Regions from separate parts of the Caproicibacter fermentans genome, predicted to be linked through region 2. Evidence: a T-box and tRNA genes for the amino acid it is inferred to sense, from the RefSeq annotation. Region 2 holds a T-box; the other holds one or more tRNA genes.
What was found. A T-box is a leader RNA that pairs with one kind of tRNA and senses whether it is charged. The one in region 2 lies ahead of pheS (phenylalanine--tRNA ligase subunit alpha), so its partner is inferred to be a tRNA-Phe.
Positions count from the first base shown of each region.

Region 1: it has a tRNA-Phe gene. The T-box ahead of pheS (phenylalanine--tRNA ligase subunit alpha) is inferred to sense a tRNA for this amino acid. The anticodon was not compared.

Region 1 is NZ_CP060286.1:648,179-655,667, forward strand. It holds gene dhaM (dihydroxyacetone kinase phosphoryl donor subunit DhaM) at 1-132, shown strand, start outside; partial or broken gene dhaK (dihydroxyacetone kinase subunit DhaK) at 281-1,277, shown strand; gene HCR03_RS03165 (TetR/AcrR family transcriptional regulator C-terminal domain-containing protein) at 1,373-2,011, shown strand; gene HCR03_RS03170 (nitroreductase family protein) at 2,115-2,651, shown strand; gene HCR03_RS03175 (beta-mannosidase) at 2,728-5,259, opposite strand; tRNA gene HCR03_RS03180 (tRNA-Cys) at 5,309-5,382, opposite strand; tRNA gene HCR03_RS03185 (tRNA-Gly) at 5,388-5,463, opposite strand; tRNA gene HCR03_RS03190 (tRNA-Phe) at 5,468-5,543, opposite strand; tRNA gene HCR03_RS03195 (tRNA-Asp) at 5,549-5,625, opposite strand; tRNA gene HCR03_RS03200 (tRNA-Val) at 5,634-5,710, opposite strand; gene HCR03_RS03205 (class I SAM-dependent methyltransferase) at 5,863-6,600, opposite strand; gene HCR03_RS03210 (YerC/YecD family TrpR-related protein) at 6,602-6,904, opposite strand; gene yihA (ribosome biogenesis GTP-binding protein YihA/YsxC) at 6,974-7,489, opposite strand, start outside.
Region 2 is NZ_CP060286.1:174,520-182,008, reverse strand. It holds gene HCR03_RS00910 (hypothetical protein) at 1-212, opposite strand, end outside; gene HCR03_RS00905 (NAD(P)H-hydrate dehydratase) at 244-1,503, opposite strand; gene HCR03_RS00900 (DUF6106 family protein) at 1,484-1,996, opposite strand; T-box leader at 2,156-2,372, shown strand; gene pheS (phenylalanine--tRNA ligase subunit alpha) at 2,422-3,441, shown strand; gene pheT (phenylalanine--tRNA ligase subunit beta) at 3,454-5,832, shown strand; gene HCR03_RS00885 (IreB family regulatory phosphoprotein) at 5,899-6,144, shown strand; gene HCR03_RS00880 (hypothetical protein) at 6,181-6,483, shown strand; gene purD (phosphoribosylamine--glycine ligase) at 6,600-7,489, opposite strand, start outside.

The DNA of each region.
Region 1 (7,489 bases), 470 kb from region 2:
GGCCGCGTTTTGATTGCAGACGCACCTCTGGTGGAAGGAACCATGACCGCGGCCATATGCGCCTCAACCGGCGCTTCTTTAAAGGAAGTCGTCTCGGCCGCGAAAGAAGCCTGCAATGCCAACAAGCTATGAGTAGTTACGAAGCGACTGTCCTGTAAAAAATTTATAGTCTTATGTAATAAAGCAAACGCGGCAAAGGCCGCGCAGGTGCGAGCAACCAGCATGTTAAAAGGATTTGCGGCTCTACGCCGCGGAATAAAAGAAAGCGAGGTTGAACTTTATGAAGAAGATTATCAATCATCCCGCGGATGTTGTGGATGAAATGCTGGACGGCATGGTGTACGCCTATCCGCAGTACGTTCGCCGGCTGGAAGGCCTTAACGTGCTCACGCGGACAAAAGCTCCGACTGAGAAGGTTGCCCTCGTCAGCGGAGGCGGAAGCGGCCACGAACCCGCGCACGGCGGTTACGTCGGGCGCGGCATGCTGGACGCCGCCGTGGCCGGAGCCGTTTTTACCTCCCCTACGCCGGACCAGATTTACGAAGCCGTCAAAGCGGTAAACGGCGGCAGGGGTGTTCTTCTGATTATCAAAAACTACACGGGAGACGTTCTGAACTTCGAGATGGCGGCTGAAATGGCCGACGCCGAAGGCATCCGTGTGGAAAAGGTCGTGGTCAATGACGACGTGGCGGTGGAAAACAGCACGTTCACCAGCGGACGCAGAGGGATCGCCGGAACGCTTTTCGTCCATAAGATTGCCGGCGCAAAAGCAGAATCCGGGGGTACGCTGGACGAGGTAAAAGCCGTCGCTGAAAAGGTAATTGCGAATGTGCGTTCCATGGGAATGGCGATTTCTCCCTGCACGGTACCGGAAGCGGGCAAACCAAGTTTCGTGCTGAAAGAAAACGAAATGGAAATCGGCATGGGAATCCACGGGGAACCGGGCATTCAGAGGGAACCCATTCAAACAGCCGACCGGATTGCCGACCGCCTTCTTGAAAAAATATTCGATGACCTGCGGCTTTCCCCAGGGGATGAAACGGCGGTATTGATCAACGGCCTCGGCGCGACACCGCTGATGGAGCTGTTTATTATGAACCGGAGGGGTTGCCGAAGTCTTCGCCGGGAAAGGAATCAAAATTGTAAAAACTTACGTCGGAAACGGCATGACTTCCCTTGAAATGGGCGGATGTTCCATTTCCGTCCTAAAGCTGGATGACGAGCTGAAACAACTCCTCGGCGCACCGGCGGAAACTCCCGCCTTTGTACAGTTTTAACCTAATCATTCATATCCGTTCCGTCCGCTGTACACGGCTGACGGGACGGCAGTCCTGTTATATCCCAAAAAGCAGTCGGCATCAGGAGGAATCTAATGGAACGTATGACTCACACCAAGCAACTGCTTGCAAGCTCCCTGAAAGACTTAATGAAAACCACACCGTTTCGAAAAATAACCGTTCAAAATGTTACCGACCACTGCGGATTGAATCGTCAGACCTTCTATTACCACTTTAAAGACATCTATCAGCTGCTGGAATGGATTTATCAGAATGAAATTTTCAAGCAGGTGAACGGAGTCAATCGCTACAGCTGGAAAAACGCCCTGATCGACGTGCTGCGCTACTCCAGGCAGAACAAGGCCTTTCTGCGAAATATTAACCGTTCGCTGCGAAAAGAGACGGTGGAAAAATTTCTGTACCCCATCCTTTATCGCTGGATCGGCATGATCTATGAAGATGCGTGCTACGGTCTCTCCGTAAACCCGGAAGAAAAGCAGTTTCTGCTCGATTTTTTCACGAACGCGTTTGTCAGCTTCATCATTCGGTGGATTGGCAACGGAATGCAGGAAAGCGAAGAGGAGCTGCTAAAGAAAGCCGAATGGATCAAGGAAATGTTCCTCGGTATGGCGGTCATGCATACCGCTCCTGAGCAGTTCACGGATTCCTCCGGCCTTCCCGTATTTGATTTTACGCGGCGGTGTTCCGCAGCGATGCAGGCTGAAATCTATTGAACCTCTGAGCTATCTTTTCCATACAGTTCAGGCTAAACAGGAAATCGCTTTTCAAGGCTCGCCGGGAGTGGTACAATAGGACCATACTAAAGGAGGAAAGCTCATGGATGCGATTTCCTGTATAGAAGAACGACAAAGCGTAAGAAAATTCCTTTCAAAACCGATTGACAGGGACCTGATTACGAAACTGGTAGACTTGGCCGGGCAGATTCCGTCGTGGAAAAACGCGCAGCCTACAAGATATGCTGCCATTGACAGCAGAGAAATTCTGGACAGGCTCGCCGAAGAAGCGACGCCTGATTTCAATTCCAGAGTTCTGCGCGGCGCGCATGCGGCAGTTGCTGTGACCGCCGTGAAAAAGAGAAGCGGGTTTGAGCGCGACGGTTCTCCTTCCACAAAATACGGAGACGGCTACACCTTTTTCGACTGCGGAGTTTCCTGCCAGACTTTTTGTCTGGCCGCAAAGGATCACGGGATCGGAACCGTCATTCTGGGCGTATTCGACATCGACAAAGCCTCTGCCATTCTGAACGTTCCGCCTGAGGAAGAGCTGATCGCCCTGATTGCTCTGGGCTATCCCGACGGCGAAACACCGAAAGTGAAAAAGAAGGACCATGAAAAACTGCTTCGCTGGCTGTAAGTCCGGCGTCGGCTGACAAAGCCCCGGTGGAGTCCGAAAGGATTCCGCCGGGGCTTTGTTTCACACGCGGGAAATATTAAAACTTCTCATAAGTGTCATAGACGCTCCTGACCGACAGATCTTCGGCAAGCCGCGCCGGATTCAGCGGAACGTCGAGTTCCGTTTTCTTCAAAGCGATGATCCGGTCGGTATGGGCGGAGAGATCAAAATAATTGTCGCTGAAAACCGCGTCGCAGTGCTTCAAATCGAGTTCCACAAATTTAGCGAACGCATCAGCCCGGAGGCGAATGAAAAATCGGTCTTCCTTCTCCGTGATGTCCATTTTAATTCCGGGATTATGGAAATGAAAGTGTTTTGCTTTGCAGAACAGAACGGTTCCCCCGCTCACCCGCTTATCGCCAACACTAAACAAATACTCCAGATAAACGTCATACTTTTTCTCCTCCGTCGTAAATTGCCGTGAAAAGTCCAGGCTTGCGCATTGCTTTGAGGAAAGGGGTTCCGCACATACAGGCATTTCACCGCTCTCAAGCATCTTTGAATCCGGCGTCATCAGCTTCCATTCCAAACAGCCTGTTACGGAAGTTTTCGATTCATTGGAAACATGAAGAGAAACCCGCGTCCCTTCCTCACAGGCGCTGGCAAGAACCGGAGCAAAACACCGTTTCACTGTGTAATGCAGTGCCTTCCACCGGCCGCATCCGTCGATGCCGGACCAAGAAGCGACAGGCCAGCAGTCATTCAGCTGCCAGTAAATCACGCCCATGCACCTTCCGCGGCAGCGTCGCCAGTGTTCCACCCCATACCGAATTCCCTCCGCCTGAATCAGCTGGGAAAGGTAAAGCAGCGAATCAAAGTTGCCGGGATACCTGAAATACTGAGAAATATAATACAATATTTTTTCATTGCCCGTCCCGCTCTTCTGGTGCGATTCCATAACGCGCGAAAAAATGTTCCACTCCTCCGGAGGAGCAAACGTCCTTACGGTTTTCAGGCTTGGGAAGGATTGGAGGCCGAATTCCGACATGAAGCGCGGAACGACCGACCGGTAATCCGTAAACGGCTTTTTTCCATGCCAGACGTCCCAGTCATGCATATCTCCCCTGTTCTCATCATTAGGAGCATGAAAATCACCGCCCGATGACGGCGAAGATGGCCAATACGGAGTATCGGGATCCAGCCGGGAGACAAATTCCGGCAGACTCTTTTCAAACTGCTCCTGATACTCCATCCGATACCGTTTCAGCGATGTCTCGTTTTTCCAGTTCTGAACCCACATCCATTCCATTTCGTTGTTGCCGCACCAAAGCGCAAGCGACGCATGTCCGCGAATCCGTTTGATATTGTCCTCCAGCTCATGTCTGACACTGTCCCGAAATTGTTCGTCAAAGTCATATACCCCGCACGCAAACATAAAATCCTGCCAGACCAGAAGCCCGTAACGGTCGCACAGCTCGTAAAAATAGTCGTCAGGATAGATTCCGCCGCCCCAGACGCGGATCATATTGAAATTGGCGCGAACGCAGCTTCGGATCAATTTCTCGGTTCGGGCTCTGTTTCTGCGGGAAAGAAGGTTATCCTCCGGAATATAGTCCGCTCCCATAGCAAAAATCCTTACGCCATTGATTTCAAACGCGAATGACGTTCCCCACCGATCCCGCTCCCTGACCAGTTTCAGCATCCTCAGCCCGAGTCGAAACTCTTTTTCGTCCAGCTTGCGTTCCCCCTCATACAGAAAAAGAGAAACACTGTAAAGCGGCTGTTCGCCATAGCCGTTGGGCCACCACAGGCGCGGTTCCTTCACCGAAAGGGGAATGGAATTGCTTTCGTCCAAGCTGACCGTCCGTTTTGTCAGAATACTCCCCTCGGGGGATGTCAGCACGGCTTTGACTTGAAAATCATCCCCGGCCCATTTTTCAAGGGATACGGAGATGTTCAGCACCACGCTTGAACTTTGATGAACCTGAGAAACGGAATAATCCCCGATATACGCACGATCGCGGCCGATCAGCATAATGTTCCGCCAAATTCCCATGTCCGGAATCATCGGGCCCCAGTCCCACCCGAACATATAATGCGCTTTGCGCAGATGCGAAATTCCGCCGCTGTAAGCCTCTTCCGAATTGCGAAGCGGCTGCTCTCGCTGCTTTTCCGCAACGAACTGGGTCGGGGAATGGAAAATAACGTCGATTATATTCTCTCCTGGCCGGAGCATCTTCTTACAGTCAAACTCATAGGTTCTGTGCATATTGTCGGTGTTCGCCAGAAGGCAATCGTTGACAGAAAGCGTGCAAAGGGTATCCAGCCCCTCGCAGCGAAGCTGTACCCTGTCATGCCGAAGCAATTCTTCGTCGACAAGAAACGAGCGCCGATATTCAAAATCGCCGTCGAAAATGTTCAGCGTGTCAGATTCGTTGGTTCCATAAAACGGATCTTTTATGAGACCCGCGTCCAGCAAATCGGAACAAACCGAGCCGGGAACCCGGGCGTGCCTCCATTCGGGCTGCCCCACCCTGCGCATCATCCATGATCCGTTTAAATCCAGCACCATGTTACCATCACCGATTTCTTTATTCTGAATCCGGGAAACAAAAAGCATCAGAACCATTGACAAAAAGCCTCAAAACCACTTGGGTTTTGAGGCTTTCAAATCATTTTGGAGGCGTCACCCGGATTCGGACCGGGGATGAGGGTTTTGCAGACCCTTGCCTTACCACTTGGCTATGACGCCAAAAATGGAGCGAACGACGAGGCTCGAACTCGCTACCTCCACCTTGGCAAGGTGGCGCTCTACCAGATGAGCTACGTTCGCATTTTGGTGCCTCCGGGCGGAATCGAACCACCGACACGGGGATTTTCAGTCCCCTGCTCTACCGACTGAGCTACAGAGGCAAATATGGCGACTCGGATCGGGATCGAACCGACGACCTCTAGCGTGACAGGCTAGCGTTCTAACCAGCTGAACTACCGAGCCATCTGAAATGGTGGGAACAATAGGACTCGAACCTATGACCCCCTGCTTGTAAGGCAGGTGCTCTAACCAGCTGAGCTATGCTCCCGGCTGTTCGCACCGTTTCATCAGCGACGTGTTATATAATACAATATTTATCCGCAGTTGTCAACAGGAAAAACTACTTTTTTTCAAGTTTTTTACCATTTTATTCATTATGCCTCTAAGAAAAATTCATTCGCTCCAGTACTCTGCGCCGGCCTATTTTACTGCAGCGATAACCATTCGGTCCGTCTTATCCGCCGGAGGCAAAAAGCTTTGATCCGCCCAGACGCCCGCAACACGGAGCCCCGCGCGTTTTAGAAGAGAACACAGCGTCTTGGAATCATAAGCCCGCTCATAAAACCGTTCGGAAGAGCGCTCATAGGCGCTTCCGGACCGCTCGAAAAAATCCAGTGAAACGGCAACCCGGTTTGTCTTTGCCTCAAACGCGTTCTGCCACACGCAGAACAGGCTGCCTAAATCATACACAAACGTGTGGCTGCCGAGAATTTCCCGGTGTTTATAAACGGTATTCGCGTCAAAAACAAAGCATCCGCCCGGGTTCAGGCAGGCCGAGACCCGACGAAACGTTTCAAATACCTGCTGCTGCGTTTCCAAATGATTGACGGAATCGAGAGAGCTGACAACCGTGTCCACCGGGCCGCAAAGCTCCAGCTCTTCCATTCTTTGATTTAACAGCAGCACGGAATAACCCGCAGCGGAAAGCTTTTGCTGCGCAAGCGTCAGCATATCGGCGGAAGCATCCAGACCGATGACTTCGACGCCGCGCCGGGCGAGCTCCAAAATCAGGCTGCCCGTGCCGCAGGCAAGGTCCAGCGTAAGGCCCGGCTGGTGCCCAAGGCGGCTGAAAATACTGAAAAGATAATCGGCGCGTTCCCCGTAGGAAACTCCCGCAATCAACGAGTCATAATAACGCGCAAATGTCGCATATTCCATTTTATTTGGCTTTCTCGCTGTCTTCCAGCTTCTGAAAAACCATATTGTAACCATCGCAGCCGTAATGAAGGGAACGGTTTACACGGCTGATCGTGGCCGTTGAGGCTCCCGTAGTCGCAACAATATCGCTGTAAACTTTTTTATTGTTCAGCATGTGCGCAACCCACAGCCGCTGCGACATGGCCTTGATTTCCGGAACCGTGCAAAGGTCTTCAAAAAACGCATAGCATTCTTCCGGCGTCTTCAATGTAAGAATTGCGCTGAATAAAAAATCGACGCTGTCGTCCTTCAACTTTGAGTTCAATTCAACCACTCTCCCAACTTTATCAGAATATCATTTCAGCGCATAAAAGTCAAACAGGATCGATCCATATCATTGCTTTTCCGCAATATCACAAGCCGACAAAATCCTTTCAAGGATCGCATCGGCGCCCTCCCCGTTCACGGCGGAACAGGGTACCACCACAATTTCAGGACAGGCGGCAAACTCGCTGCGATACATCTCTTCCTGGGACCTGCGTCCGGTTTTGTTGAGTTTGTCACACTTTGTAGCGGCTATCAGACAGGGAATGCCGCTGTCAGTCAGAAAACGGACCATTTGAAGATCATCCTGCGTCGGTGCGTGCCGAAGATCCATCAGCTGCACAACCAGGCGGATATCCCTCGTCTGATGAAAATAGCCTTCCGCCAGTTCCGCCCACCGAAGCTTTTCGGATTTCGAAACCTTTGCGTAACCGTACCCCGGAAGATCGACAAACCGGCAAAATCCCAGATTGTAAAAATTAATGGTGGCTGTCTTGCCCGGAGCCGAGCTGGTCCTCGCCAGCGACTTTCGGGAAAGCAAGCGGTTAATCAAAGAAGATTTTCCCGCATTCGACCTGCCGGAAAA
Region 2 (7,489 bases):
CAAAGTCCCTCCGGCCCGCCCGAAAGAATCTCCAGCGCTGCGTTTTCCGGACCCAAGCGCTGAAAAGAGCATGTGACGCTGCCCCCCGAATAATGCACGTTCGCTTTACAATCAAGTTGAAAGTCCAGATCCTCGACACCGATTCTGGACTTTGCGCAGCCGCCCAGCAGCAGGCACAGCGCGGCGGCTGCTGCGATCATATTCCGGCGCAAAGGCACCCCCCAAAAAGCGGGCGGAACGCAGCTACCGCCCTAATTCCAAAAACAACTCCGGCAGCTTTCCGATCAGGTCGGTCGGCAGCATGGCGCATTGGGACAAAGTCCCCGCGCAGCGGTCCCCGGCAAGGCCGTGCAGATACACCGCGCCGGCAGCCGCGGAAAACAGGTCGACCCCTTGCGCCGCAAAGGACGCGATCATACCCGCCAGCACATCGCCGCTTCCGCCCTTGGCCATCCCGGGATTTCCTGTCGTATTCCGATACAGCTTTCCCTGAGGGGAAACGACCAGGGTTTCAAAGCCTTTCAAGACCAGAATAACCCCCAAATCCCGTGCAAACGAACGGGCGAACAGTTCCCGGTTTTTCTGAACCTCTTCCGGGGTAGTCCTCAGAAGACGCGCCATTTCGCCGGGGTGCGGTGTCAGCACGAGCGGAGCGCGGACTGTTTTCAGTTCATCTATATGCTCCGACACAATATTTATTCCGTCTGCGTCAAGGACAAGCGGAACATCCGCCGTTTGAAGAACTCTCGAAACCGTTCTTCTTGCAAAAGGGCTTTTCCCCAGGCCGCAGCCGACAAGGCACGCGCTCGCCCGGGACAACGCCGAATCCAGTGATTCCAGGTCCCGGTCCGCCAAATCTCCGCCCGGCGAGGCGTCAAGCAGCGTAAACACCGCTTCCGGAGCAAGGGAAGCGACAATCGGATAGATGGAACGCGGCAGGGCCGTCTCCACAATTCCGGTGCCGCACCGGAGCGCGGACAGTGTGCTCATCGCCGCCGCGCCCGCCATTCCTTCGCTGCCGCAGACGCATAAAAGGCGCCCGTAGCAGCCCTTATTGCTCTCCGGCCCGCGCGGCTTCAGCATATTCAGAAGTATTCTTCTTCCCTCCGGTACGTCCCGCTCCTCCGAAATCTGCATCTCTGATTTTTCATTCCAGCCGACCACCGTGGCGGCGGCTGTTTCAGCGGTATGTGTCACGCTGACGGAGAAGCGCATATTTTCAGCCAGATGAGCCGCCTTCCCCGTCAGTTGAAGCCTCGGCTTGCCGTTCGGTTCGCGAAGAAGCTCCGCCTCCCGCAGGCAAAATCCGCTCAGGCCCGTTCCGACCGCTTTTGAAAACGCTTCTTTCGCGCAGAAGCTGGCGGCGACACTTTGAGCCGGAAAACCCCGCCGGGCGAGCTGCTCATACTCCGATTTCCCAAGAATTCTCGCGCAGAACAAAGGATTCCGCATGGATTTTCTGATTCTGGCGATTTCAACCAGATCAGTACCGATCAAAAGCATCTCTCGCCACCTGCCTCGGCAAGAAAGGCCGAATTGCCGTCAGCGTTTTTTCATCCGGGCTGAAAACGACCAGAACATTCCCCAACTTGGAATCCCGGGCACAGAAATACCATGCGCCGGAACCGTCTTCCCGTTCTGATGCGACAATACGGGAAGCAAAACTCTTTTCACGCAGCTTCTGCGCATCATATTTTCCCATTTCCTCCACCGTATGGGCATCCACGGAAATGACCCGTTTCCGTTTCCGTTGATAAATAATTTTATCGACCGTGATATCACCGTTCGTCACGCTGTATTCAAATTCTAAGCTCCGCGATGTGATCAGATAATAGGCGCCGTAGCAAACCCCGGCCAGAACCAAGATAGCGATCGGCGGCAGAATGATCACGGATAAAAGCACAAGGATGATTCCAAGCACAATAATTCCGAAAATAAACAAATAGTCTTTTATCCCGAATTTCTTTTTAATCAGCTGCTCCACAAAAATGTCCATTCTTCTCCCCCTGACAATTCTTTTCCCTTATTTTAGCACAGGGATGAATTCTTTACAATGAATGCCCTCCATTTTCCTCGAATTCCTGCTTAAGCCGGCTTCTGCGGATATTTTTCTTGCATTCGGACAACATTCGTGTTATATTATGTCTTACAGAAATCAAACGCTGTGATAAAGGAAGTAACCTTTCTTTTCTTCCGCGCAGAGAGAACGTGTCACCGGCTGAAAGCACGTTTGCGGATAAGACTGGCGAAGTTCCCTTTGGAGCGGTGCGGCTGAACCATTCGCAGTAGGCCGCAACGGGCGGCACCGTTAGCAGGCTGTCAGAGTACAAATACAGGGTGGTACCACGGAGCTTTGCGCTTTCGTCCCTTGCGGGAGGAAAGCGTTTTTTATTTTTCACCGAAAGAAAGGATGAAGCCGAAATGAAAGAACAGCTGGAGCTTCTGCGCAAAAAGGCGGAAACGGAGCTGAAACAGGCGCAGGACCGCCAAAGCCTTGAAAGCCTGCGAATTAAATATCTTGGAAAAAAGGGTGAATTGACCGCAATTTTAAAACAGATGAAAAATCTTTCGGAACAGGAACGGCCTGTCATCGGGCAGTTCGCGAACGAGCTTCGCACGCTGATTGAAAAGGAGCTTACGGACCGTGCGAAAGAACTTCACGAGGCAGAAACCGCGCTTCGGCTGAAAGCAGAGGAGATCGACATCACCCTGCCGGGCAGGCGCCACAAGCTCGGCCACCCTCACCCGCTGAATCTGGAGCTGAATGAAATCAAGGAAATTTTTATCGGAATGGGATTCGACATTGTCAGCGGTCCGGAAGTGGAATTCGACTATTATAATTTTGAAGCTCTGAATATTCCGAAAGACCACCCCGCGCGCGATACGCAGGACACGTTTTACATCAACGACAACATTGTCCTGCGGACGCAGACTTCACCCGTTCAGGTGCGCACGATGGAAAAGCAGAAGCCGCCCATCCGGATTATCTCCCCCGGCCGCGTCTATCGCTCCGATGCCGTCGACGCGACCCATTCCCCGCTGTTCCATCAAATTGAGGGACTGGTCGTCGATCAAGGGATTACCTTTGCAAACCTGAAGGGCACGCTGGAAACTCTCATCCGTCGGATGTACGGCGAAAATTCCGTCGTGCGGTTCCGTCCGCACCACTTCCCGTTCACGGAGCCTTCCGCAGAAGTCGACGTGCAGTGCTTTCACTGCCACGGCGAGGGCTGCCGCCTGTGCAAGGGAGAGGGCTGGATTGAGATTCTTGGCTGCGGCATGGTTCACCCGAAGGTACTCTCAAACTGCGGCATCGACCCGGAAGAGTACAGCGGCTTTGCGTTCGGCATGGGGCTGGAGCGCCTTGTCATGCGCAAATACAAGGTGGACGACATGCGTCTCTTTTTTGAAAACGACGTTAGATTCCTGAATCAGTTTTAAGGGGGAATTGGAATGGATTTGTCAATGAAATGGCTCAAGGAGTTTGTAGAGCTTCCTGATATGCCGATCCGCTCTTTCACGGAAGCGATGACTATGAGCGGCTCCAAAGTTGAAAGCTGGCGGAAAGAGGGCGACGAAATTCAAAACGTCGTTGTCGGAAAGGTTCTTTCTCTGGAACGTCACCCGGATTCCGACCACATGTGGATTACCATGACCGACGTCGGCAGCGGTGAACCGCTTCAGATTATTACAGGAGCGCAGAACCTGAAGGTCGGCGATCTGGTGCCTGCCGCGCTTCACAATTCGTGTCTGCCGGGCGGCAAGAAGATTAAAAAAGGCAAGCTGCGCGGGCTGGAAAGCAACGGCATGCTCTGCTCCCTTTCAGAACTCGGGTTAACCAAACATGATTTTCCATATGCGATTGAAGACGGAATCTTTGTCATTCGGGAGGACTGCCGTCCGGGTCAGCCGATTCAGGAGGCGATCGGTCTTGACGACACCGTCGTGGAATTCGAAATCACCTCCAACCGGCCGGACTGTTTCTCTGTCATCGGCCTTGCCCGAGAAGCCGCCGCAACGTTTCATAAGCCGCTGAAGCTTCACACCCCCGCCGTCAAAGGCGGACACGGTTCCGGCGCTGAGATGATAAGCGTTTCGGTGGAAGCGCCGGACCTTTGTCCCATGTATTCCGCGCGGGTTGTGAAAAACGTCAGGGTCAAGCCCTCACCGCGCTGGCTGCGCGAACGTCTCCGTGCGATGGGCGTGCGCCCGATCAATAACATCGTCGATATTACAAACTACGTCATGCTGGAATACGGCCAGCCGATGCACTCGTTTGATTACCGGTTTATTCAGGGACATAAAATCACCGTGCGCCGGGCCAAGGAAGGTGAAAAAATCATGACGCTGGACGGCACCCCCCGCACGCTGCGTGAAAAGAATCTTGTGATTGCGGATGAAAACCGGGCCATTGCCGTTGCGGGCGTGATGGGCGGCGAAAACAGCGAAATTGTGGACGGCACCACGACGATCGTCTTCGAATCAGCTTGCTTCAAGGGCCCATCGGTCCGCACAACCGCGCGCGACCTCGGCATGCGCACGGATGCTTCCTCCCTGTATGAAAAAGGGCTGGACCCCAACAACTGCATTCCGGCGCTCGACCGCGCGTGCGAGCTGGTGGAACTGCTGGATGCGGGAGACGTGACCGACGGCATTCTGAAAGACAGCCATTTCTCCCCCGAGCGCCGCAGAATTCGCCTTGAGCCGGACTGGACCAACCGTTTTCTCGACATATCCCTCAGCGCCGAGAAAATGAAAACAATCCTTTCCAAGCTGGACTGCGAATTTGACGGCGACGAAATTCTGGTTCCTTCCTTCCGGCCCGACCTGGTTCATAAAGCCGATATTGCGGAAGAAATCGCGCGTTTCTACGGCTACGATAAAATTGCCTCCACCTCGCTCAGCGGAGGCGCCCAAGGCAAATACACCGCCGGGCAGAAATTTGAAAAGCTGATCGGCGACACCATGTTGGCGCTCGGGGCAAGCGAAATCATGACGTATTCCTTTATCAGCCCGAAATATTACGATAAAATCCGGATGCCCGCGGATTCTCCGCTGCGGAATTCCATCGTGATTTCAAATCCGCTCGGAGAGGACACCGGCATTATGCGCACAACCGCCCTGCCCTCTATGATGGAGATTCTCTCCCGCAATTACAACAACCGGAACGACTCCGCGTGCCTTTACGAACTTGCGACGGAATACCATCCGACCTCGGCGGAGCAGCTGCCTGAGGAAAAACTGGAGCTGATCTGCGGAATGTACGGGAACGGCTCCGATTTCTTCACCGCAAAAGGTATGGTAGAAGACCTTCTGGAAAAGCTTAATGTAACAGAATGGGACATTTCCGCCGCGACGGAGGAATTCGCCTATCATCCCGGCCGCTGCGCCGCTTTATCCATTGGCGGCAATCCGCTGGGCATCATCGGGGAAATCCACCCGAAAGTAATGGAAAACTACGGGATGGATTGCAGAGCAGTCAGCTTTACGCTCGATGTGGATTCTCTGTTCCAAAACGCCGGCATGGATAAAACCTACCGTCCGCTTCCCAAATTTCCGGCCGTGGCAAGAGACCTTGCTTTAATCTGTGAGGATAAAACTCCCGTTATGTCTCTCGAAAAGGCTATCCGTATCGGTGCCGGCTCCCTGCTTGAACGAATCGAACTGTTTGACGTATACCGTGGAGAACAAATTGAAAAGGGCAGAAAGAGCGTCGCGTTCCGGATTGTGCTGCGTTCCCCGGACAGCACGCTGACGGAAGAACAGATTACGGCGGCGATGACCCGGGCCGTAAAGGAGCTTGAAAACATCGGGGCCATCCTGCGCTCCTAGTTCACAATTTATTTCTTGCATTTCATCGCACGTTGTTGTATGATGAACAATACTGGAGGTGTTCCTATGCTCGATAAAACGGTGACTTTTTCACTTGGAAGCGACCGGGAGGAAGGCATTAAGAAAATCCTCACAACCGTATATGACGCTCTGAAGGAAAAAGGATACAACCCCATTAATCAGATTGTGGGTTATATTCTTTCGGAGGACCCCACCTACATTACGACTCACAACAATGCGCGGAGCCTGATTCGCAGAATTGACCGCGACGAGCTTTTGCAGGTATTGGTAAAATCCTATCTGGGCGAATAAAGCCCGAACGAATGAAGAAGAGGAGGTCGACAGCGAATGGCAGACAAGCAAAATGACGGGGAACCGCAGTTTCCAACCTATAAGGGAAAACCGTTGGTACGCTGCGGAGATGTGATTTATTATGGAAGCATGAAGGACCGTTATGTCGTCAGGCTGGAAATAAAAAGCAAGAAGAAAGTCAAGGACTTGGACGTGGCGGATCGGGTCGGCATTCAGCTGATGCTGACGGATCAGACTGTGCGGAACCGGAAACAGATTGTAAAGACCAGCGAAAAAAACGGTCTGTACCTGGCCATGGATCTTGCGGATGTCTGGCTCAGCAGAGCGCTGGCGGAATAAATTTTAAAAGCCCAAACACAGGCCCGCAAAACACTGAGCTGTTTTGCGGGTCTTTCATCCGGAAGAGCCGTGCTGCCTTTCAAATCAGGAAGCAGCGCGGCTCTTTATTCTGCATTTTACTTTCCGATATCATTCCGATAGTGCGCGCCCTCAAAATGAATTCCGGACACGGCCCGATACGCTTTTTCCAGCGCCCGGGGCAAATCCGTGCCAAGAGCCGTTACTCCGAGCACGCGCCCGCCGCAGGTGTAAAACTTCCCGTCCCGATACGACGTTCCGGCATGGTAGACCGTCGCGTCCTCCGCCTGCCCGTTTTTATCGAGGCCGGTGATTTCAAAGCCTTTTTGATATTGAACCGGATACCCTCCGGATGCCATGACTACACATGCACAGGCTTCGTCGCTCCATTCGATCGGCTGCTGTTCCAGCTTTTCATCCACGACGGCCTCCATAATCTCGACAAGGTCGGTTCTCAGCCGCGGCAGCACTACCTGAGCCTCCGGGTCGCCGAACCTGGAATTGTATTCAATCACCTTCGGACCGTCCCGCGTCAGCATCAGGCCAAAATACAGGCAGCCCTTGAACGGGCGGCCTTCTTCGTTCATCGCACGGACCGTCGGCAGGAAAATTTCTTTCATACAGCGTTCGGCAAGCTCCGGCGTGTAGTACGGATTCGGGCTGATTGTCCCCATTCCGCCGGTATTGGGGCCTTTGTCTCCGTCCAATGCGCGCTTGTGATCTTTCGAGGAAACCATCGGGCGAACGCAATTTCCGTCCGTAAAAGCGAGGATGGAGACCTCCGGGCCGGTCAGAAATTCTTCAACAACCACACGGTTTCCGGAGGAACCGAAAACCTTATCTTCCATAATCGTCTTGATTCCCGCCTCCGCCTCTGAAAAATCGGAGGCGATGATTACGCCCTTGCCAAGCGCCAGTCCGTCCGCCTTGATGACGGTGGGAAATTTTCCGCGATTACGAATCGATTCAAGCGCCTTGTCCGGTTGGT